2 regions of the Pseudomonas sp. ZY71 genome follow, and region 1 is predicted to be linked to the other one. Evidence: riboswitches for the same ligand, from Rfam matches in the RefSeq annotation. Region 1 holds a riboswitch; the other holds the start of a gene.

The links. A riboswitch is a leader RNA that binds a small molecule or an ion and turns the genes downstream of it on or off. The one in region 1 is predicted to bind manganese.
Region 2: it holds a riboswitch for manganese, as region 1 does, so the genes downstream of both, mntP (manganese efflux pump MntP) here and VY732_RS24605 (TMEM165/GDT1 family protein) in region 1, are expected to answer to the same signal.

What each region holds. Positions count from the first base shown of each region.
Region 1 is NZ_CP144274.1:5,558,390-5,569,699, forward strand. Features, by position in the region: gene VY732_RS24580 (MFS transporter) at 1-913, opposite strand, end outside; gene VY732_RS24585 (AraC family transcriptional regulator) at 999-1,763, shown strand; gene VY732_RS24590 (LysE family translocator) at 1,881-2,510, opposite strand; gene VY732_RS24595 (2-hydroxyacid dehydrogenase) at 2,602-3,567, shown strand; gene VY732_RS24600 (class I SAM-dependent methyltransferase) at 3,599-4,597, shown strand; yybP-ykoY riboswitch at 4,648-4,772, shown strand; gene VY732_RS24605 (TMEM165/GDT1 family protein) at 4,860-5,444, shown strand; gene VY732_RS24610 (M48 family metallopeptidase) at 5,583-6,401, opposite strand; gene VY732_RS24615 (methyl-accepting chemotaxis protein) at 6,664-8,805, shown strand; gene VY732_RS24620 (SOS response-associated peptidase) at 9,013-9,636, opposite strand; gene VY732_RS24625 (putative signal transducing protein) at 9,673-9,933, opposite strand; gene VY732_RS24630 (CPXCG motif-containing cysteine-rich protein) at 9,943-10,125, opposite strand; gene VY732_RS24635 (1-acyl-sn-glycerol-3-phosphate acyltransferase) at 10,268-11,310, shown strand, end outside.
Region 2 is NZ_CP144274.1:3,721,374-3,732,683, reverse strand. Features, by position in the region: gene VY732_RS16570 (APH(3')-II family aminoglycoside O-phosphotransferase) at 1-155, opposite strand, end outside; gene VY732_RS16565 (thiamine pyrophosphate-requiring protein) at 340-2,127, shown strand; gene VY732_RS16560 (DUF72 domain-containing protein) at 2,281-2,997, shown strand; gene mntP (manganese efflux pump MntP) at 2,999-3,562, opposite strand; yybP-ykoY riboswitch at 3,571-3,742, opposite strand; gene VY732_RS16550 (ATP-binding protein) at 3,806-5,179, opposite strand; gene VY732_RS16545 (response regulator) at 5,176-5,838, opposite strand; gene VY732_RS16540 (PepSY domain-containing protein) at 6,008-6,274, shown strand; gene VY732_RS16535 (cytochrome b/b6 domain-containing protein) at 6,274-6,819, shown strand; gene VY732_RS16530 (sialidase family protein) at 6,870-8,165, shown strand; gene VY732_RS16525 (hypothetical protein) at 8,162-8,773, shown strand; gene VY732_RS16520 (LTA synthase family protein) at 8,794-10,821, shown strand.

The sequences.
Region 1 (11,310 bases):
ACGCCGCACCGAGGGCGATCACCGCCCAGCCGTCGGCATAGGCCAGCGCAAACAGCAGCGGTGCCTGGCACAGCGTCAGGACAATGAACGGCCATTTCAGGCTGAGCCGATGCAGCACTCGACCGATGCTCAACTGCGCAACCGCACCAAAGGCATAGGCCAGACTGACCACCACGCCGAGGGTTTGCGGCGAGGCGAACAGTTCATGCAAACGTTCCTGAAACAACTTCGGATAGGTCATGGTGGTGGCGTTGAACACCACGCCGCCGGTGGCCGTGGCCAACGCCAGCACGCCGAACACCATCATCATCGAGATACGCTGGCCGGCGGCGCCTTTGAGTGGTGTGTGCGCACGCTTCGGAATCGGTTCCTCACGCACCTGCAAGGCGAAGCCAAAACCCAGCACAATCGCCACCGCCCCCGGTAACAGGAACGCTGAGCGCCAGCCGAACTGCGCCACCAGCAAACCGGTGATCAGCGCCGAAAACGCCACGCCAAGATTGCCCCACATGCCGTTGATGCCGATTTCACGGCCACGGTTTTGCGCGTAGGCCACCAGCATCGCCGTGCCCACCGGGTGATAGATCGCAGCGAAAATACCGATCAGGGTCAGGCCGATCACCAGCATCGTCGGACTGTTACTCAGGCCGGTAAAGATCGCCGAGACGCCGATGCCGAAGAAAAACACCAGCATCATCTGCCGCCGACTCCAGTGATCGCCGAGCCAACCAGCGGGCAGCGAACAGGCGCCGAAGGCAATGAAGCCGCCCAGCGACAGGCCGATCAGCGCGGCGTAATCGAGACCGAACGCTTGAGTCATGCCGAGCACGGCGGCGGGAAAAATAAGCATGAACATGTGATCGATCACATGGGCGGCGTTGATGTAGCGGATGACATTACGGGATTGATTCATGGCGGCACGCTTTACGTTGTTGTGTGGCGCTTATGCTAAGTTGGCCGTAAAGCGCATTCCTGCCAAGCAACTCATCAAATCAGACATGTTAATCAGCCACTTCGAACACGGCCCGGTGAGCGCCTACCCCCGGGATTATCTGGATGGCGCGCACCAGCCGCTGCACCTGCATCGCGAGGCGCAACTGCTGTATGCCGTCAGCGGGATCATGCGTGTGGTCACGCAATCGGGTGCGTGGGTGATTCCGCCGAGTCGCGCGGTATGGATTCCACCCGAGGTGGCGCACGAGATTTTCATGAGCGGCGATGTGCAGATGCGCTCGCTGTTCATCGCGCCAGAATTGTCACCCGCCAGCCTGCATCAGTGCTGCGTATTGGCCGTGACGCCGCTGCTGCGCGAGCTGATCCTGCGAGCCGTGCAAGGGGCGCCGCATGCCGACAATCCGCTGATTCAGCAACTGATGCTGGAGGAACTTGCCAGCCTGGAAAACCTGCCACTGCACATTCCGATGCCCACTGACCGGCGCCTGCAAAACATCTGTCTGGCAATGCTGCACACCCCCGATCATGCCAATACGCTGGAAGACTGGGCGCAGCAGGTCGGCGCCAGCTCACGCACGTTGGCACGGCTGTTTCAGCAACAAGTGCAGATGAGTTTCAACGCCTGGCGCCAGCAACTGCGCCTGATGGAAGCCCTGCCGCGCCTGCTCGCCGGGGACAGCGTGCAGCGTGTGGCGCAGGATTTGGGTTACGGCAGCGCGCGGGCGTTCAGCGCGATGTTTCGTCGTTTGCTTGGGGAAAATCCCCGCGAATATCTGAATACCCTGAGCAAGCTCAGCGAGCTTGTGTAAGACCCTGTGGGAGCGAGCCTGCTCGCGAAAGCGGTCTTTCAGCCACCAATAATGTCGACTGACCCAACGCCTTCGCGAGCAGGCTCGCTCCCACAGGTTCAAGTCGCGGTTCTGAGATCAATGCATCTCGGTAAACGCGATTTTCACGCCGAGAGCGATCAGCACCGCACCCATGGTGCGGTCGAACCAGTGACCCATGCGGGCGAAACCGGCACGTACACGTTGCTGACTGAACAGCATTGCCACCAGACAGAACCAAAACGCAGTCGCGACCGCCAGATAAACCCCGTAACCGGCCTGCACCGCCAGTGGCGTGTGCGGATTGATCACCACGGTGAACAGTGACAGGAAGAACAGCGTGGCTTTCGGATTCAGACCATTGGTCACGAAGCCTGAGGTGAACGCGCCGCGAGCGGTGCGAACGCCCGCCTCTTTGTGCAGATCATCGGCCACGACTTTCGCCGGTTGCGCGCGCAGCGCCTTGAAGCCGATGTACAGCAAGTAAGCGGCTGCGGCCCATTTCAAGGCGTTGAACAGCACGATCGACTGCGACACGATCAGGCCGATCCCCAGCAACGAATAACCAACGTGGAGGAAAATCGCCGTGCCCACGCCCAGCGCGGTCCAGGTGCCGGCGCGGCGACCGTGGGTCACGCTCTCGCGCACCACAACGGCAAAGTCCGGGCCGGGGCTGGCGACGGCCAACAAGTGGATCAGTGCAACGGTCAAGAACTCGGTCCAGTACATGGGGGCTCCTTTCGGCCAAGCGTATCAATTTGTTTCATCTGGTAGGCTCGGCAGATTACGCCCAACGCTCACAGCACAAAAGGTACAGTTGATGACGAACACGCGCCGCGCGGTATTCCTTGATCACCCTTCGCTGGATCTCGGCGACCTCGACCTCAGTCCGTTGCGCGAGTGTTTCAGCGATCTGCAGCTGTTCGCCCAAACGTTGCCCGGACAAGTCGCCGAACGCCTGCAAGGTGCCACAGTGGCGATCAGCAACAAGATCCTGATCGACGCCGCCGCGATGGCCGCCAACCCCGATCTGAAACTGATTCTGATCACTGCCACCGGCACCAACAACGTTGACCTCGCCGCCGCCCGCGCGCAGGGCATCACCGTGTGCAACTGCCAGGGTTATGGCACGCCGTCGGTGGCGCAGCACACGATCATGTTGCTGCTCAACCTCGCCACGCGTCTGGCCGATTATCAGAAAGCCGTCGGCGAAGGTCGCTGGCAGCAGGCGAAACAATTCTGCCTGCTCGACTATCCGATCGTTGAGCTGGAAGGCAAAACCCTCGGTTTGCTCGGTCATGGCGAACTCGGTGGCGCCGTGGCGCGATTGGCCGAAGCGTTTGGCATGCGCGTGTTGCTCGGGCAGATTCCCGGGCGCCCTGCTCGCCCGGATCGCCTGCCGCTGGATGAACTGCTGCCACAAATCGACGCCCTCACCCTGCACTGCCCGCTCAACGAACACACTCGCCACTTCATCGGCGCCCGCGAACTGGCCTCGATGAAACCCGGCTCCTTCGTGGTCAACACCGCACGCGGCGGCCTGATCGACGAACAGGCACTGGCCGACGCTCTGCGCGCCGGGCATCTGGGCGGCGCGGCCACTGATGTGTTGAGCGTCGAGCCGCCGACCCAAGGCAATCCGTTGCTCGCGGCGGACATCCCACGCCTGATCGTTACGCCACACAACGCCTGGGGTAGTCGCGAAGCACGGCAACGCATCGTCGGCCAATTGACCGAAAACGCTCAAGCGTTCTTCAGCGGTAAGGCGCTGCGGGTCGTCAGTTGATAAACTGCGGCACTTTTTTTGAGGAGCAGTTATGGATCCGCGCAGTGAAGTACTGCTTCGTCAGCCCGAGTTGTTCCAGGGTTCGTTGTTGTTGGCCGGGTTGCCCGCCGACGATTTGCTTGGGCGCTTGCCCAACGCATTCGGCTGGTGCTGGCATGCCGGCGATCAAGCCGCGCTGGACGCCCGTTTCGAGGGCCGCAGCCATTTCGGCGTGAATGTCCCGGAGCGGGAATTCGACAGCGCCGTGGTGTTCCTGCCCAAGTCCAAGGACCTGACCGATTACATCCTCAACGCTGTGGCCTCACGTCTGGCCGGGCGCGAAGTGTTTCTGGTCGGGGAAAAACGCAGCGGCATCGAAGGCGCGTCCAAGCAGCTCAACCCGTTCGGCAAGCCGCGCAAACTCGACAGCGCGCGTCATTGTCAGCTCTGGCAAGTCACCGTGGCCAATGCCCCGGAAGCGAAATCCCTGGAAAGCCTGGCGCAGACCTATGAATTGCCACTGGCCGAAGGCCCGTTGAAAGTCATCAGCCTGCCGGGCGTGTTCAGCCACGGTCGACTGGATCGCGGCAGCGCCCTGCTGCTGGAGCATCTGGACAAGCTGCCGAGCGGCCATTTGCTCGACTTCGGTTGCGGCGCTGGCGTGTTGGGGGCTGCGGTCAAACGTCGCTATCCGCACAATCAAGTGACGTTGCTGGACGTGGATGCTTTCGCTGCTGCCAGCAGCCGTCTGACGCTGGCGGCCAACGGTCTGGAAGCTGAAGTGCTGACTGGTGACGGTATCGATGCTGCGCCGATGGGTTTGAATGCAATTCTGAGCAATCCACCGTTTCACGTCGGCGTGCACACCGATTATTTCGCCACGGAGAACTTGCTGCGAAAAGCGGCAAAACATCTGAAAAATGGCGGCGAACTACGCTTGGTGGCGAACAGCTTCCTCAAGTATCAACCGCTGATCGAAGAGCATCTTGGCGTGTGTGCGATCAAGGCTGAAGGCAATGGTTTCCGGATTTACCGGGCCAAGCGCGGCTGAAACTTCTTTTAAAAAAGAGGCTTGCTCAATCGGATTTGCCTAGGCAGAATCCGCTCCGTCCTAGGGGAGTAGTCTCCCACGAGCGCCAAGCTCGTCCGGCATACGTCAACATACTTGATCCTCAGATCATGGCGTATGCGACCCAAGCGTCCGCAGCAGACGGATCGCAGGGTTTGACAAGACCTATGACACGCACACCTTACCCGGGGCGGGAAGGCTGTACGTGTCATAGCCGTGTCGACCCGCCCCTTAGGAAATCCTGATGCTGGACTCGTTACTCGTTCCCACCGCAATCGTTGCCTTGGCCGAAATCGGCGACAAGACGCAACTGCTCGCGCTGATTCTCGCCGCTCGCTTTCGCAAACCCTGGCCGATCATTGCCGGCATCGTCGCTGCGACCCTGGCCAACCACGCAGCAGCCGGTGCGGTAGGCGCCTGGTTCGGCAGTTTCTTCTCGAATGCGACGCTGCACTGGATTCTCGCCGCCAGTTTTACGGCCACCGCTTTGTGGACGCTGGTTCCGGACAAAATGGACGACGATGAAACCAGCACCGCACGCAAGTTCGGGCCGTTCCTGACCACGCTGATTGCGTTTTTCCTCGCCGAAATGGGCGACAAGACCCAGGTCGCGACGGTGATGCTCGCCGCGCAATATCCGGAACTGTGGCTGGTGATTATCGGTACCACGGCGGGCATGTTGATTGCCAACGTGCCGGTGGTATTGGCGGGTAACTTTGCCGCGGACAAATTGCCGCTGACCTTGATCCGTCGCCTCGCGGCGTCGGCGTTCATGATTCTGGCGATCGTTGCGGTGTACAAGGCGATGCAGAGCAGTGGCTGGGTTTGACGGCGTAAGTCGATAGACCGCGTCAGCGTTCTTCATCGGAACGCCCCCCGGAGACAGGCTCGCTCCCACTTTGGAATGCATTCCAAATGTGGGAGCGAGCCTGCTCGCGAAGTGGCCGTCAGCCGACCTGTAAATCCATCAGGATTTAGGCGCCTGTTCGTACAGCGGCATAACCTTCGGAATCGCCGCCTGCAACGAGGCAATCCGGCTGGTCGAAGCCGGGTGAGTGCTCATGAACTCCGGCGGCGAACCTTCCGACGCCTTGCTCATCTTGTTCCACAAGGTGATCGCGGCGTTCGGGTTGTACCCGGCGCGCGCAGCCAGTTCCAGGCCGATCAGATCAGCTTCGTTTTCGTTGGCACGGCTGTTCGGCAGGGTCATGCCGTAGTTGGCCACAGTATCGGCCAGCGCCAGACTGTCCTGACCCAGACCGAGCAAGGCACCCGCGCCCTGCTTGGCCATTTCAATCCCGTAGGCCTTGGACATCGCTTCACGACCGTGCTCGCGCAGAGCGTGGGCGATTTCATGGCCCATGACCGCGGCGATTTCATCGTCGGTCAGCTTCAGGCTATCGATCAGCCCGGTGTAGAAAATGATCTTGCCGCCAGGCCCGCAGTTGGCATTGAGTTCATCACTCTTGATCAGATTGACCTCCCACTGCCACTGCGCCGCATCCGGACGGAAGTTCGGCGCCTGGGCGATCAGGCGGTTGGCAATCGCCTGAACCCGCTTGGCCTCAGGACTGGTCTTGTCCAGCACACCCTTGCTGGAGGCTTCACCGACAGTCTTCTGATACGACTGGGCATACATCTGGTCGACCTCTTGCGAGGACAGCATGCTGAACATGTACTGCTTGCGTTCCACACCCACGGCGCCGCCGCTGGTGGTGTTGACCGACTGACAACCGGCCAGCAACAGCGCTGCGCTCAGTGCACTTACAACCAATGTCTTGTTCATTCAAAAGCTCCCTGAAAACCTGCGCGTATCCTAGGCGGGTAATTGTATCGACGCCAGATACAACAGACGTGTTGCAGCGACTTTCAGACGTTTCCCACTTGAGCTGTCGTAAAAAATTCACAGCGATCGCCAGGCCCGCAGCAACTGCGTCGTGCACTGATCCATTTACGACATCGGCTTGCAATTGCACCTGCTCGCACTCATGGCCCAATGCCGCCTGCCGATACATCAGCGCAGACGTCCTCTTGCGTGCGGAGCTCCCATGAAGTTCAAGTCGATCCAGTTTTCCGTCGCTGCCCTGGCCGGCGCCATCGTCCTTAGCGTGGTGGCCGCGCTGGTGCTGTACGCGCTGTTTTCCGGCGCCCGTACGCAAGAGATGGTGCAACAGCGCACCCAGGCGCAGTTCGAGCAAGTCATCGAACAGCGCCTGACTTCGCTGGCACAAACCCAGGTCAGCCAGATCCAGCGCGAACTCGAAGCGCCGCTGCTGATTGCCGGCGGACTGGTGCGGGTCAACGCCCTGCTCGGCACACCGGGCGTCGATGGCCAGCCGCGCCTGACCGTCAGTCGCGAGCAGTTGATCAGTCTGATCAAAGAAAACGTCGAAAAGAACCCGAAAATTCTCGGTACGTATATCGGCTGGGAAAAAAACGCCCTCGACCACAATGACGCGGCCTACGTCGGCACCAGCGTGATCGGCATCGACGCGGCCAACGGGCGCTTCCTGCCGTGGTGGTTCCGCAACGACGACGGCACCCTCGGCCTGGACAAACTGGTCGACGTCGACGACCAGAAAACCCTGTCCACCGGCGTGCGCGCCAGCGAGTACTACCTGTGCTCGAAAGAGAGCAAAAAAGCCTGCGTGATCGATCCGGCGCCGTACAAGGTCGGCGACAAGATCGTCATGCTCGCCTCCTTCATTGAACCGATCATGCTCAATGGTGCCTTCCACGGCATCGTCGGTGCAGACCTGTCGGTGAACTTCATCCAGGAAATGCTCCTCGCTGCTAACCAGAAGCTCTACAGCGGCGCCGGGCAAATGGCGCTGATCGGCGGCAATGGCCGGATCGTTGCCTACACCAAAGACCCGAGCAAATTCGGTGAAAAAGTCAGCGACATCCTCGACGCCGAGCAGACCGCCAACATGGCCAATCTCAAGCGCGGCGAAGTGACTTACTCGGTCAACAAGGACAAGGGCCGCATCGAGTTGTACCTGCCGTTCGGCATCGGCCAGACCGACGCGCGCTGGACATTGATGCTGCAATTGCCTCTCGATGCAGTGATGGCTGATCTGCAGAAGCTGCAGGGTGATCTGGATGCGCAGCGTAAATCCGACACCTTCGGTATGGCCATGGTCGGTCTGCTCATCGCCGGCCTCGGCCTGCTAGTGATCTGGCTGGTCGGTCACGGCATCGCCCGGCCGCTGAAGCAGATGGTCGCGATGCTCAATGACATCGCTCAGGGCGAAGGTGATCTGACCCGCCGCTTGAGCAGCGATCGCAGCGATGAACTGGGCTCGATCGCCAAGGGTTTCAACACCTTCCTCGCCAAGTTGCAGGCGATGATCACTCAGGTGGTCACGTCGGTGCAGAGCGTCAGCGATTCCTCGGAACACACGGCCGACATCGCCATTCGCACCAACATCGGCATCCAGAAACAAATGGCCGAGATCGATCAGGTGGCCACGGCGGTACAGGAAATGACCGCCACCGCGCAGGACGTCGCGCGTAACGCGACGCAGGCTGCACAAGCGGCCAGCCATGCCGATCAGGCGGCGAGTCAGGGCATGCAGATCGTTCGTGACACGTCGAACTCGATCGGCGTGCTGGCGCTGGAAATCGGCAAGGCTGTAGATGTGGTGCAGACGCTGGCCAAGGACAGCGAGAACATCAACGCGATCCTCACGGCGATTCGCGGGATTGCCGAGCAGACCAATCTGCTGGCGCTGAACGCGGCGATTGAAGCGGCGCGTGCCGGCGAGCAGGGTCGTGGTTTTGCCGTGGTCGCCGACGAGGTGCGCAATCTGGCGCAGAAAACCCAGAAAGCCACCGAAGAGATCCAGTCCATGATCCAGCAACTGCAGCAGGGCACTCGCGATGTGGTGCGGGTCATGGAAGACAGTCAGAACCGCACTGATGAAAGCGTGCAACACGCGGCGAAAGCGGCTGAGGCGCTGGAGACGATTACGCAGGCGGTGTCGGTGATCAACGACATGAACACGCAGATTGCCAGCGCAGCGGAAGAACAGAGCGCGGTGGCCGATGACATCAATCGCAATGTGATCAACATCGGGCAAGTGGCGAATGAAGTGGCGGGGGGTGCGGATGAGTCGAGTTCGGCGAGTGCCGATTTGACCAAACTGGCGGAGCAGCAGCGGCGGTTGATCAATCAGTTCAAGGTCTGAAAAGCCAAGAGCCCCCTCACCCTAACCCTCTCCCAGAGGGAGAGGGGACTGACCGAGTTGTCTCCCGTCATACATCGACCTGAAATAACCAGTCGATTATGGATTCAAAGTAGAGCGTTCAAGTCGGTGTATTACTTCAATATCCCCCATTCAGTCCCCTCTCCCTCCGGGAGAGGGCTAGGGTGAGGGGCTTTTGATCTGCAGGCTTTAGCCCGGAGTCAAACACTCCGGCCCATTGAGCTTCGGATCATTGATCAGATTCGCCAACACCCGCTCACGCAACGCCGCCGGTTCACTGGCCAACAGCCCCTGCAACACATGCAACGGCGTCTCAGGATCCAGCCACGCCGCCTGCCCCGCCTCATCGAGAATCAACGGCCGCCGCTGACTCGACGCCGGTTGAGTAATCACCGCCGTACTCAACCACACCTGTTCCTGTACCGGATACGCCTCCCAGATCGCCGCAAAAAACAGTGACGAGCCTTCCCCCGGCGTCAGCCAGAACGGCCGCTTGCGCTGCGTTCCACGCCACTCGTAAAAACCATTCGCCGGCAGCAGGCAGCGACGCTGACGCAGTGCCTCACGAAACATCGGCTGCTCGGCTACGGTTTCAGCACGGGCATGCGCCGGTGTTTTCGACAAATCGGTCAGCCACGGCGGCGTCAATCCCCAACGGGCGCGGGCCAGAGCGCGCTGGCCATCTTCACCGGCACGCAGCATCAACACCGAATCATTGGGGGAAATGTTCCACTGCGCCTGCTGATCGGCGGGAAAACCTGGCAGGGCCGCGAAATCGCGGTTCCAGCGAAACAGGGCATAACGTCCACACATGGGGCAACACGACTCTGAAGTAAAACGAAGCTCAGCCTAACAGACCAGCGTCCCGGGAAAGCTCTCCGGTTCATCGCCGGGCAGCGGCAGCGCGGCATTGTACGCGGTGATCAGCTCGCGGGCGTATTCGGCCTGATCGTTATCCACAGACAAGCCCAACAGACCGAAGATCGGCAGCTCGCCCGTTCCACCGAGCAAATCACGGCCAATCAAGTGCGCCTCTATGCCTTCGCTGGCGAGCATGCCCTTGAGCATTTCACCTTCCATCAGGTTTTCCGGCTCATAGATTCGCTGCATGGGCGCGCCTCACTCGTTTTCGCTGAAGACTTCCAGAAACCAGTGCTCTTCATGGACCTGCAAGACGAACGTTATGGGCCGGCAACACACCTGACAGTCTTCGATATAGGTCTGATCGCCGCCGGACAAGTCCACCGTCGTCTCGACAGGCTCCCCACAATAGGGACATTCGTATTCAGCAGGTTCCAGCATCGCGGTCTCCCAAGTGACTTGTGCGTATAATCGCCGGTCTATTTGCAGGGCTATTTTTGTCTGGCTACTTTTTCAGACCGTGCCCCGCGGGTTTTCGATCAAAACCTTTACTTACCCTAGCCGTTTCCAACAAGAGAGCATGATGGGCGAATTCGATGCCATCCGACCTTACGACGACAGCGAAGTACCTGTGGTACTGGCAAGACTGCTCGGCGACAAGGCGTTTCTAGATATCCTCACCCACTTCCGCTTCCCGCGTTTTGCCGGTGCTTTCGGCTGGATGCTCAAACCACTTATAGCCCATCGGCTGCGTCGTGAGTTCGCCGACGTGACCTCGGTGGCGACTTTACAGGACAAGGTCGAGTCCTACGTCGACCACACCATCGAGCGCGCCACCGACGGCGTGACCTACACCGGTGTCGAGCAATTCAAGTCCGGCAGCGCCTATCTGTTCATCGCCAACCACCGCGACATCGTGATGGACCCGGCCTTCGTCAACTATGCCGTGTACCACGCCGGCCTGCCGACGCCGCGCATCGCAATTGGCGACAACCTGCTGCAAAAGCCGTTTGTCAGCGATCTGATGCGCCTGAACAAGAGCTTCATCGTCCACCGTTCGATCACCGGCCGTCGCGAGAAAATGGCCGCGTATCAGCTGCTGTCGGCGTACATCAACCACTCGATCCGCAACGATTGCGCCTCGATCTGGATCGCTCAGGCCGAAGGTCGGGCGAAGGACGGCGATGATCGCACCGAGTCGGCGATCCTCAAGATGTTCCACATGAGCCGCAAGGATGAGCCGTTCGGCGAAGTCATTCGCTCGTTGAACGTCACCCCCGTGTCGATCAGCTACGAATACGACCCGTGCGACCAGGCCAAGGCCCGCGAGCTGTTCATCCGCGCCACCACCGGCACCTACGCGAAAGCGCCGGGTGAGGATGACGTGAGCATCGCCAAGGGCATCACCGGCTACAAGGGCCGCGTGCATGTGAACTTTGCCGCGCCAATCACCGAGCTGTTCGAAGACACCAAGCAATTGGCGGTCGAAATGGACAAGCAGATTCTCGGCGGCTACCGGTTATTCCCGGTGCATTACCTGGCGTATGCGCAGTGGGCCGATGCTGATCCGCAGTTGAATGTGCCGAAAGCTGCCGAGGTATTCCCGGCGGATGAACTGGCCAAGGC
Region 2 (11,310 bases), 1.8 Mb from region 1:
AACTCGCCCCAGGTCATCACTTGTTCGGTTTTGACGAACTGCGGCGCCGCCCCGGCAGGTGTAATCCGCCATACATCGGCGCGCGACTCGCCAATGGTCTGCTGTTCAATGGCCGCACCGGCAAATTGGCTGCGCCATGCTGCGGGGAAATCCATGTCTTTTGTCCTTGCAATTATCGAAGTGCGCATTGTGCCGTTCTGGCGGTTTGGTGCGCAAACACGGATCGGTTCAGGAAATCCATCGAAACTTCGCCAACAACCCAACTGTCCAGACCCTTACACGTCCCGGCGGATGTTCTGTCGGGACAGCTCCATGCAGCGGAGAAAGACGAGGATCGAGATGACGATGACAGTGGGAGACTTTCTGGTTGAGCGGCTCAGCGAATGGGGCGTTACGCGGATTTTTGGTTACCCGGGTGACGGCATCAACGGCGTGTTCGGCGCGCTCAGTCGGGCCAAGGGAAAAATCGAATTCATCCAGGCACGGCATGAAGAAATGGCCGCGTTCATGGCCTCGGCGCATGCCAAGTTCACGGGGGAATTGGGGGTGTGTATCGCCACCTCCGGGCCCGGCGCCTCGCACCTGATCACCGGCCTTTACGATGCACGCCTGGATCACATGCCGGTGTTGGCCATCGTCGGTCAGCAAGCACGCACCGCGCTCGGCAGTCACTATCAACAAGAGCTTGATCTGGTGTCGATGTTCAAAGACGTCGCCGGGGCATTTGTGCAGCAGGCGTCGGCGCCTTCGCAGGTGCGGCATTTGCTCGATCGCGCAGTGCGCACGGCCGTGGGCGAACGCCGGGTAACCGCGCTGATTCTGCCCAACGATTTGCAGGAACTGAAGTATGAAGCACCGGCGCGCGCCCATGGCACCGCACATTCCGGGGTGGGTTACACGAAACCCAAAGTGCTGCCTTATGACGAGGATCTGCAGCGGGCCGCCGCGGTTTTGAATGCGGGCGAGAAGGTCGCCATTCTGGTTGGCGCCGGGGCTTTGCAGGCGACCGACCAAGTCATCGCGGTGGCCGAAAAGCTCGGCGCCGGTGTCGCCAAGGCCCTGTTGGGCAAAGCCGCGTTGCCGGACGATCTGCCTTGGGTCACCGGCAGCATCGGCCTGCTCGGCACCGAACCGAGCTACAAACTGATGAACGAATGCGACACTTTGCTGATGATCGGCTCAGGTTTTCCGTACTCGGAATTTCTGCCCAAGGAAGGTCAGGCGCGCGGTGTACAGATCGATTTGCAGCCGGACATGCTCAGCCTGCGTTATCCGATGGAGGTCAATCTGGTCGGCGACTCGGCGGAAACCCTCGCCGCGTTATTGCCACTGCTCGAGCAGAAAACCTCCAACAAGTGGCGCAAGAAAGTCGAAGGCTGGCGCAGCAGTTGGGAGAAAACCCTCGAAAGACGCGCCATGGCCAAGGCTGATCCGGTCAACCCGCAACGAGTGGTCTATGAGCTGTCGCCACGCTTGCCCGATGAGGCCATCATCACCAGCGACTCCGGCTCCTGCGCCAACTGGTTCGCCCGTGACCTGAAAATCCGCCGTGGCATGCAGTGCTCGTTGTCCGGTGGCCTGGCGTCCATGGGCGCCGCTGTGCCTTACGCGATTGCCGCGAAGTTTGCTTATCCCGAGCGTTCGGTCATTGCGTTGGTGGGCGATGGCGCGATGCAGATGAACAACATGGCCGAACTGATCACCGTCGCCAAATACTGGCGGCAGTGGGCGAGTCCGAAATGGATCTGCGCGGTGTTCAACAACGAGGATCTCAATCAGGTCACGTGGGAGCAGCGGGTGATGGAGGGCGATCCGAAGTTCGAAGCGTCGCAAAGTATCCCGGACGTGCCTTACCACTTGTTCGCCATTTCCATTGGCCTGAAAGGCATCTTTGTCGATCGCGAAGAAGACGTCGCCGCTGCGTGGGAAAAGGCACTGGCCTCGGAAGTGCCGGTGGTGATCGAGTTCAAGACCGACCCGAACGTGCCGCCCTTGCCGCCGCACATCAAGCTTGAGCAGGCGAAGAAATTCGCCACGACATTGTTCAAGGGCGATCCGGATGAAGCCGGGGTGATCGTGCAAACCGCCAAGCAGGTGCTCGGCGCCGTGTTGCCCGGGAAAAAATAACCGGTTTACACGGAAGATTGATTTGATCGTTCCCACGCTCGGCGTGGTAATGCAGCCCGTGACGCTCCGCGTCACTGGACGCGAAGCGTCCCTTGAGGCATTCCCACGCAGAGCGTAGGAACGATCAGGCAGGAGAAACCCGGAGGTGTGCTTTTGATTTTCATCGGTTGTGCCGGCTGGAGTCTGGGGCGCGAACACTGGCCGGTATTTCCCCTGGAGGGCACGCATTTGCAGCGCTACGCCGCGCGCCTCAATGGCGTGGAAATCAACAGCTCGTTCTACCGTCCGCATCGCCGGCAAACCTATGAGCGTTGGGCCGATGGCGTACCGGAGGCCTTCCGGTTTTCGGTGAAAATGCCCAAACACATCACCCATGAGTTACGCCTGGCAGGTTGCGAGGCGGCGCTGGACAGGTTTCTGGCTGAATGCGGCGGTCTGGGCGAACGCTTGGGCTGCTTGCTGGTGCAGTTACCACCTTCGCTGGCGTTTGACGCCGCCAGCGCCGAAACCTTTTTCACGACATTGCGCGAGCGCTTCTCCGGCGCAGTGGTGCTCGAGCCAAGGCATGAATCGTGGGTCAGCGCCGAGCCGATATTAATGACTCACCGGATCACCCAAGCAGCAGTTGATCCTGCGCGCATCAGCCGTGATATTTCGCCAGCCGGCTGGACGGGAACCCAGTATTGGCGCCTGCACGGCTCACCGCGCATTTACCACAGCGCCTACGATTCACCTTATCTGCAACACCTCGCACACGCCTTGCTGTCAGCGACCGCTGCAGGTGCCACGACCTGGTGCATTTTCGACAATACCGCCAGCGGCGCAGCGCTGGGCAATGCCTTGGCGCTGGCGACGCTGACCTCCGCTTGAATCAGGCCGACAGGTGCTCATACAGAATCGTCGCACCGACAATCATCAGCACCACGCCCCCGACGATTTCCGCACGCTTGCCAACCACAGCACCGAGCACTCGGCCGAGCATCACGCCAATAGTCACCATGGTCATGGTCGCCAGACCGATCGCCGCTGCCGCGACCCAGATGTTCACGTCGACAAACGCCAGGCCGACGCCGACCGCGAGGGCATCGATGCTGGTGGCAAACGCGGTAACGGCGAGAATCAGGAAGGAGTGCGAACCGGGTTTTTCTTCCTCTTCTTCTTCGTGTTTCAGACCGTTGTAGATCATGTGCAGGCCGAGAACCAGCAGCAGGGTGAAGGCGATCCAGTGGTCCCATTCAGCCACCCAGCGAGTCGCTGCCTGACCGATCAACCAGCCGATGATGGGCGTGATGGCTTCGATCACGCCGAAGATCAAACCGGTGCGCAGGGCTTCGGTGAGGCGTGGTTTGTGCAGGCTGGAGCCTTTGCCGATGGCGGCGGCGAACGCATCCGTGGACATGGCCAGAGCGAGGAAAATGAGGGAAACAGGATTCACGGGGGCACACTTCCAGTCGGGCTATGAGTCAACGACACAACCACACGCCCGACTTTAGGCATGGATGTGTCGTCGGTCTCACCAACCAAAAGGTGTTCGCACCACGGCATGTTGCCGAGAATGTTGATACGAACGCTTCCGAAAGGCTCGGAAACAGGCTACTCCCCAACGAGGCTGCGGATCTTAACAGGTCGATATGAAAATTTCGTCCAAACCATTGCGTCTGACGTCAGGTGCAGCACGTCACGCGGGTTTCTCGTTGATGCGCAATTCAGCACACAAGCCCCCCTGCGGCAGGTTGTATAGCTGCAGGGTGCTGCCGACCTTGCTGACGATCATCTGCACAATCGCCAGGCCCAATCCGGCGCCATTGGCGTGGCCGTGGCTGTAGAAACGCTCAAACAGACGCGCGTAGTCGGCTTCGTCGATGCCGGGACCAGCGTCCTCGACACTGATGTAAACCGCGCCGGATGCCTGCGGCTGGACCTGCACGCGCACTTCGCTGCCGGGCGGGGCGAAGTTCAAGGCGTTGGTGACCAGATTCTGCAGGGCGATGGCCAGCGCCACAGGATCGGTTTCGACCGGGCAGTGATGATCGCTGTCGAGAATCAGTTCGACGTCCTTTTCCCAGGCCAGTGGCGCCAGTTCAGCGAGTTCTTCGCGCACCAGCGCGGTAAGTTCCACCGGACTATTTTGCGGGTTGGCCAGGCGCGGCTCGATGCGCGCCATGGTCAGCAACTGGCTGGCAATACGGGTCGCGCGGTCTACGGCGCTGACCAGAAACTCCAGCGCTTCTTCGCGTTGTTGCGCGGTACTGGCAAGCTGCGCGTTTTGCGCATGGATGCGCAGGATCGCTAGCGGCGTGCGCAATTCATGGGCGGCATCGGCGATAAAGCGGCGTTCGCGGGCGAGCAGATTGTCGATCTGCTGCAGCAGGCGATTGAGCGCGGTTTGCATCGGTTCAAGGTCGTGGGGCAGGGGCCTGAGGTTCAGCGGCTTGAGGCTGTCGGTGTTGCGCCCGCGAATGGTCTGCGCCATGGCGCGCAACGGTTGCAGCCCCCAGCCAATCGTCAGCCAGATCAGAACCGTCAGCACTGGTACGCCGATCACGCTCGGCCACAACGTGTGGCCAACAATACGCTCGATCAGATCCTGCCGAATGTCATCGCGTTCACCCACCCAGATCAACAACCCTTGCTGCGCGTCCTTGAGCAGAAAGGCGCACCAGTCGCGGCCGTTTTCCATCAGATCATGAGAACCGAGGGTGGTCGGCGGCGCAGTAAGTTCCGGTGCTTCGGCCGAGCGCATCAGCAATTGCCCGTCGCTGCGCCAGACCTGAAAGGTCAGACGGGTTTCGTAGGGATGTGCTGCCTCGCCATCGCCGACCCGGCTCATCGCTTCATCGAAGGCCTGATGCAGCCGCTGCCAGTCGTTATCGCCTGGGGCGCGTTGCGCCAGCACACCCTGAAGCAGGCGTGCGCTCTGCGCCAGTTGTGCGTCGTAGACCTCTTCGATTTCATGATGGCTGTCGCGCAATACCAGCCAACTGATCAGCACATCGCCCATCAACACCAGGATCAGCACCGGTACCAGAATCCGCGCACGTATCGAGATCATGCTTTGCCCGCCACCACGTAACCGACGCCGCGTACGGTGCGGATCAACTCGGTCGAGAGTTTTTTGCGCAGGTTGTGGATCAGCACTTCGAGGGTGTTGCTCTCGACCCGTTCCTGCCAGCCATACAGCGCCCCCGAAAGACGCTCGCGGGTGACGACTTTGCCAGGCCGGGCCAGCAGTTGATGCAGCAGTTGATATTCCATCGGCGTCACCACCACCTCGTTGCCGTGCCAGGTGACTTGTTGACTGACCGGATCAAGGCACACGCCGGCATGTTCCAGCACAGGTTGCGCGCGGCCCTGACTGCGCCGCAGCAACGCGCGGATGCGCGCCTTCAACTCATCGACATCGAACGGTTTGATCAGGTAGTCGTCGGCGCCGGCATCGAGGCCGGCGATGCGCTCGGCGGTGCCATCGCGGGCGGTGAGGATCAGCACCGGCAGGTCCCGTTGTTCGCTGCGCAGTTGTTGCAGCAAGGCCAGACCGTCGAGCCGTGGCAGGCCGAGGTCAAGCAGCAGCAGATCGAAGCTTTCACTGCGCAGGGCATGCAAGGCACTGACCCCGTCCTGCAACCAGTCGAGGGTATAGCCCTCGTTGCTCAGGGCAACGCGAATGCCTTGTCCGAGGGCACGATCATCTTCGACCAGAAGCAGGCGCATGGTGATTCTCTGTTGGCGGAACGGGTTGGGATGGACGGCATCATGCCGCCGCGCCGAGCGTCTTGGCAGGCCATCCGACGGGAAAGATGTAACGGTTCGTTGCCAACTAAGCTTTCACTAAGGTTGCTTTTGCACAGTGAGGTCTTTCTCATCCAGCGAGAGTGATTCCATGCGCAAACTGCTGCTGTTGTCTTTGATCGTCGCCAGCCCTCTGGCCATTGCCGGCCCGCAATGCACCACTGCCGAGCGCTCGCAATGGCAAGACCAGAAGGCCTTTCAGGAACAGCTGAAAGCCCAGGGTTACGAGATCAGCAAGTTCAAGGTCACCGACGGCAACTGCTACGAGATCTACGGCTTCGACAAGGACAAGCGCAAGGTCGAGATCTACCACGACCCGGTCAGCGGTAAAGCGGTCAAGACCGAGATCAAGGGCTGATGCCGAGCGCGTCCCTACGCCTGTGGGATCCCGTGGTGCGGCTGTTTCATCTGTCGATTGCGGGCGTCTTCGTCGCCAATTATTTCTTCAATGAAGCGGGTGACGACTGGCATGTCTGGCTCGGCTATTACGCCATGGGTTGGTTGCTGGTACGCACGGTGTGGGGATTTATCGGGCCGCGCAGTGCCCGTTGGGCGGACTTCTGGCCGACCCCGACGCGCCTGCTGGCCCATGCGCGCTCACTGCTCGCCGGGCGGCCCGAGCATCGCCTCGGCCACTCGCCGATCGGTGCGCTGGTGATGATCCTGATGTTGCTGGCGTTGTTCACCGTGGGTCTCAGTGGCTGGGCGATGGAAGAAATCGACGCCTTGTGGGGTGCCGATTGGCCGTTGTCGGTCCACGAAACGGCGGCCGACAGTCTGCTTGTGCTGGTGTGCATTCACATCGCTGCTGCCGTGTTTGAAAGTTTTCAGGTTCGCGACAACTTGCCGTTGTCGATGCTCACCGGGCGCCGTCGCCGATTGCCAAATGATTCGACGCGCTGACAAGGACGTCTGCCCATTGTTAACCCTCCTGTCCTTGCCGCGAGCCCCTTATGCGTGCGTTGTCCTTTCGCTTGACGTTCATTCTCGGCAGCCTCGCGGTGTGCCTGATCTTTCTGGCCGCGTGGCGCAGTCATCCACCCCATGTGCTGGCGCCATTTGCGTTGTCGACAGCGCCGGTCGATGGCGCAATGCAAGCGTCGGAACCGATGTACAGCAGTCGTTTCGTTTCCTCGCAACTGGATGATTTTGTGCATTCCTCTTCGGTCACCGCGCTGCCTGGCGGGGACTTGATGGCCGTGTGGTTTGCCGGCTCGCGCGAAGGCGCTGCCGACGTGCAGATCCGCACGGCGCGCTTTGATGCAAAAAGTGCGGAGTGGGGCGCCGAACAGGTGCTGGCCACCCGCGAGCAAACCCGCGACGGCACCCAGCGCTATATCCGCAAGCTCGGTAACCCGGTGATCGCGCTCGCGCCGGACGGGCGCTTGTGGATGTTCTACGTCTCGGTGTCCGTAGGCGGTTGGGCCACCAGTGCGATCAACGTGATGGTCTCTGCCGACATGGGCCGTGAATGGTCGACGCCGCGTCAGTTGATCACCTCGCCGTTTTTCAACATCAGCACACTGGTACGCGCGGCGCCGGTGTTCCATGCCGATGGCTCGATCGGCTTGCCGGTGTATCACGAGTTCATGGGCAAGTTCGCCGAGTACCTGTACCTGAGCGCCGACGGTGCAGTCATCGACAAATTCCGCATCAGCCGTGGCAAGCACTCGTTGCAGCCGACCATCGTGCCGCTGGATGGCCGCCGCGCCGTGGCGATGCTGCGTTATGCCGGTGACACCCATCATCGCGTGTTGGCCAGCCGCACCGACGATGCCGGCCAGACCTGGAGCGAACCGTATCCGCTGGAGCCGGCCAACCCCAACTCGTCGCTGGCAGCGGTAGGCACGGCTGACGACGGTTTGCTGGTCGCGCTCAACGACCTGCGCGACGGGCGTTTCAAATTGAGCCTGTACGGCACCGATGCCAATCTCAACGACTGGCGCAGTGTGATTGAACTCGATCAGTCACCGGATCCGCTCGGTCAGCCGTTCTCGCCCGAGGCGTACAAAGCCATTATCGGCGAGGGTTTCCGATCCTCCAGCGGTGCCCGCCGCCTGCCGTTGGAACAGCGCTTTCTGAGCAATCTCGACTACCGCGTGTGCAAACCGCGCGGCTGTGATTTCGAGTACGAATATCCGTATTTCAGCCGGGGTTCGGACGGTCTCTATCACTTGGTGTATTCGTGGAATAACACCTTCATCAAACATGTCAGCTTCAACGATGCCTGGCTGGCGGAGCGTCTGTGATGTTTCTTTGGCAAGCCCATTTGAGTTTTGTCCTGCTCGGTTTTGTTCTGCTGAGTGCCTTTCACTTCACCCGGCCATGGCGCCCGTGGCTGTTGCCGCTGTTGGCGCTGGCCGGTTTTATCCCGGTCAACGATCTGCCGCTGGCAGCCTATGTGCGCAGCTTTACCGATGATCTGGCGATCACCACGCTGGTGTTGCTGGGCTGGGTCTGTCTGCTGCGCCTGGGCGTGGTTCAGCCGTCGCCAACGGTCAAGCGCGTTCAGGTGCTGGTGTTGTTTACCGTATTGGCACTGATTCTGTATCCGGCAACGATGGGCCTGACTTACGTCGATCCGTACCGCTGGGGCTTTAATCCACGGCCGATGATTGTGCTGATCGGGCTGAGCACATTGGCCCTGTTGTGGCTGCGCAACGGCTTGGGCGTAGCGATGTTGGCGCTCGGCACGCTGGCCTTCGCGCTACGCCTCAAAGCCTCGGAAAACTATTGGGATTACCTGATCGATCCGCTGCTGGTGGGTTACTGCCTGGTGGCCGGTGCCGCGCTGTGCGTGCGCGAAGTCTGGCGCCTGTTGCGGCCGGTCCCGGCCGTGCCGACGTCTTCAATCTGATCACCACACAGAGGTTTACGATGGGTTGGTTGCAATCGCGGCGCCTGCGCTACGGCGTCGGCGCGGCAGGTTTGGCGTTTTTACTGTTGGCCCTGCTGCGGCTGGTGTTCGTGCTGGGTTTTTCCGGTCTCGACATCAGCGCATTTGCCAACGACCCGCAACTGCGCGAAACCCTCGGCATTGGTCTGCGTTTCGACCTGCGTCTGGCAGTGTTGCTGATGTTGCCACTGGCCGTTCTGGCATGGTTGCCACGCTGGAACCTGACGCGCCTGCCGTTGCTGCGCCAAGTCGCGCGGGGTTACTGGTTGCTGGTGCTGGGCGTGGTCGGCCTGGTCTACATCATCGACTTCGGCCATTACGCCTACCTCGGCGTGCGCATCAACGCCACGGTGCTGCGTTATCTGGAGGATGCGCAGATCTCGCAGCAAATGGTCCGGGAAAGCTATCCAGTGCTATGGATTGCCCTCGGCTGGCTGGCGGTGCTGGGCGTGTGGTTCTACGGAATCGTGCGTCTGGAGCGCGCAACACTGACGCGGGAACCTCGCGCCATCCGCCGTACCTCGCTGGTCGTGGGCAGCGCTTTCGGCCTGGTCGCCGTGCTGCTGGCGTTGCTCGGTCGTGTCGAAAATCTCAACCTGGAAAACCCGGTGCCGCTGCGCTGGAGCGATGCGTTTTTCTCCGGCAATGCGCAAATCGCCGCTGTAGGCCTCAACCCGGTGCTGTTCCTCTACGACACGCTCAAGGCCGGGCAGGCACAGTTCGATGAAGCCCAGGTGCGCCAGCATTACCCGCTGATTGCGCGTTATCTGGGCGTGAAACAAGCGGACGCGCAAACCCTGACATTCGAGCGCCAGCAAGCGGTGCAACCGTACCGGGTCGCCGGCGCGCCGAACGTGATGTTCGTCATGCTCGAATCGTTGGGCACCAGTGCGGTGGGCGCTTATGGCAACCCGCTGAACCCGACGCCGAACCTCGATCAACTGGCCACCGAGAGCTGGTTCTTCCGACACTTCTACGTGCCGGTCACCGGGACCGCCAAAACCGTCTGGGCGAGCATCACCGGGGTCCCGGACGTGACCCGTCAGGAGACCGCCACCCGCCATCCGCTGATCACCCGCCAGCACACGCTGATCAACGCGTTCACCGACTATCAAAAACTCTACATGATCGGCGGCAATGCCGGCTGGGCGAATATCAATGCGCTGATCCAGCAAAGCATCGAGGGCGTAAAGCTGTATCAGGAGAGTGACTGGCGTTCGCCGCTGGTGGATGTCTGGGGCATTTCTGACCTGGATCTGTTCAAGGAAAGCGACCGCATCCTGCGCGATCTGCCCAAGGACCGACCGTTCTTCGCCTACGTGCAAACCTCGGGCAACCACCGGCCGTTCACCATTCCCAAGGACAACGACGGTTTCCAGGTCAGTCATCTGTCGCTGGAACAAGTGCAAGCCGCCGGCTCGCGCAGCGTCGAGCAATACAACGCGGTGCGCCTGCTGGATTTCAACATCGGCAAGCTGATGGAACTGGCCAAGGCCGGCGGCTACTACGACAACACGATTTTCGTGTTCTTCGGCGACCACAACACCCGCATCAGCCAGATCCCGCACATGCCGCCGGCCTTCGAACAATTGGGGCTGGAAAGCAACCATGTGCCAATGCTGATCCATGCGCCGGGCATGCTCAAAGCCAAGGTGATCGATGAGGCGGTGGGGTTGGTGGATTTGCTGCCGACGGTGGCAGGCATGGCCGGTATCCCGTTCAGCAACGGCGCGATGGGCCGCGACATTCAGCAGCCCGCGCCGGAAGGCGAACGCGTGGTGCCGCTGGTATTGCGAGAAGGCACGTTCCCGTTGATTGGCGGCGTGACCCAGCATCATCTGCTGCAAATGCAACACGACGGCAGCGCGCCGACTCTGCATGACCTGCGCTCGGCGACACCGCGAGACAACGTCGCCGAGCAACACCCGCAGGAGTTTCAGCGGCTGGTGGAGCTGACGCGGGGGCTGCATGAAAGTGCGCGGCTGATGCTGTATCGCAATGTGCGCTGAGGAGCCCTCACCCTAACCCTCTCTCGGGGGGAGAGGGGACTGACCGCGTTGCTCGCGCAAGTTACGCCGACTTGAAATACCGAGTTGAACGCAAGATTTGAAAAGCGCACAAATCGGCGCCCTTTCCCCTCTCCCAGAGGGAGAGGGGACTGACCGCGTTGCTCGCGCAAGTTGCACCGACTTGAAATACCGAGTTGAACGCAAGATTTGAAAAGCGCACAAATCGGCGCCCTTTCCCCTCTCTCGGGGGAGAGGTGACTGACCGAAGTGGTGCGCCGACTTGAAAGACCGAGTTGAACGCAAGATTTGAAAAGCGCACAAATCGGCTCCCTTTCCCCTCTCTCGGGGGAGAGGGGACTGACCGCGTTGCTCGCGCAAGTTACGTCGACTTGAAATACCGAGTTGAATGCAAGATTTGAAAGGCGCACAAATCGGCTCCCTTTCCCCCTCGCCCCCTTGGGGGAGAGGGCTGGGGTGAGGGGGTAGAGC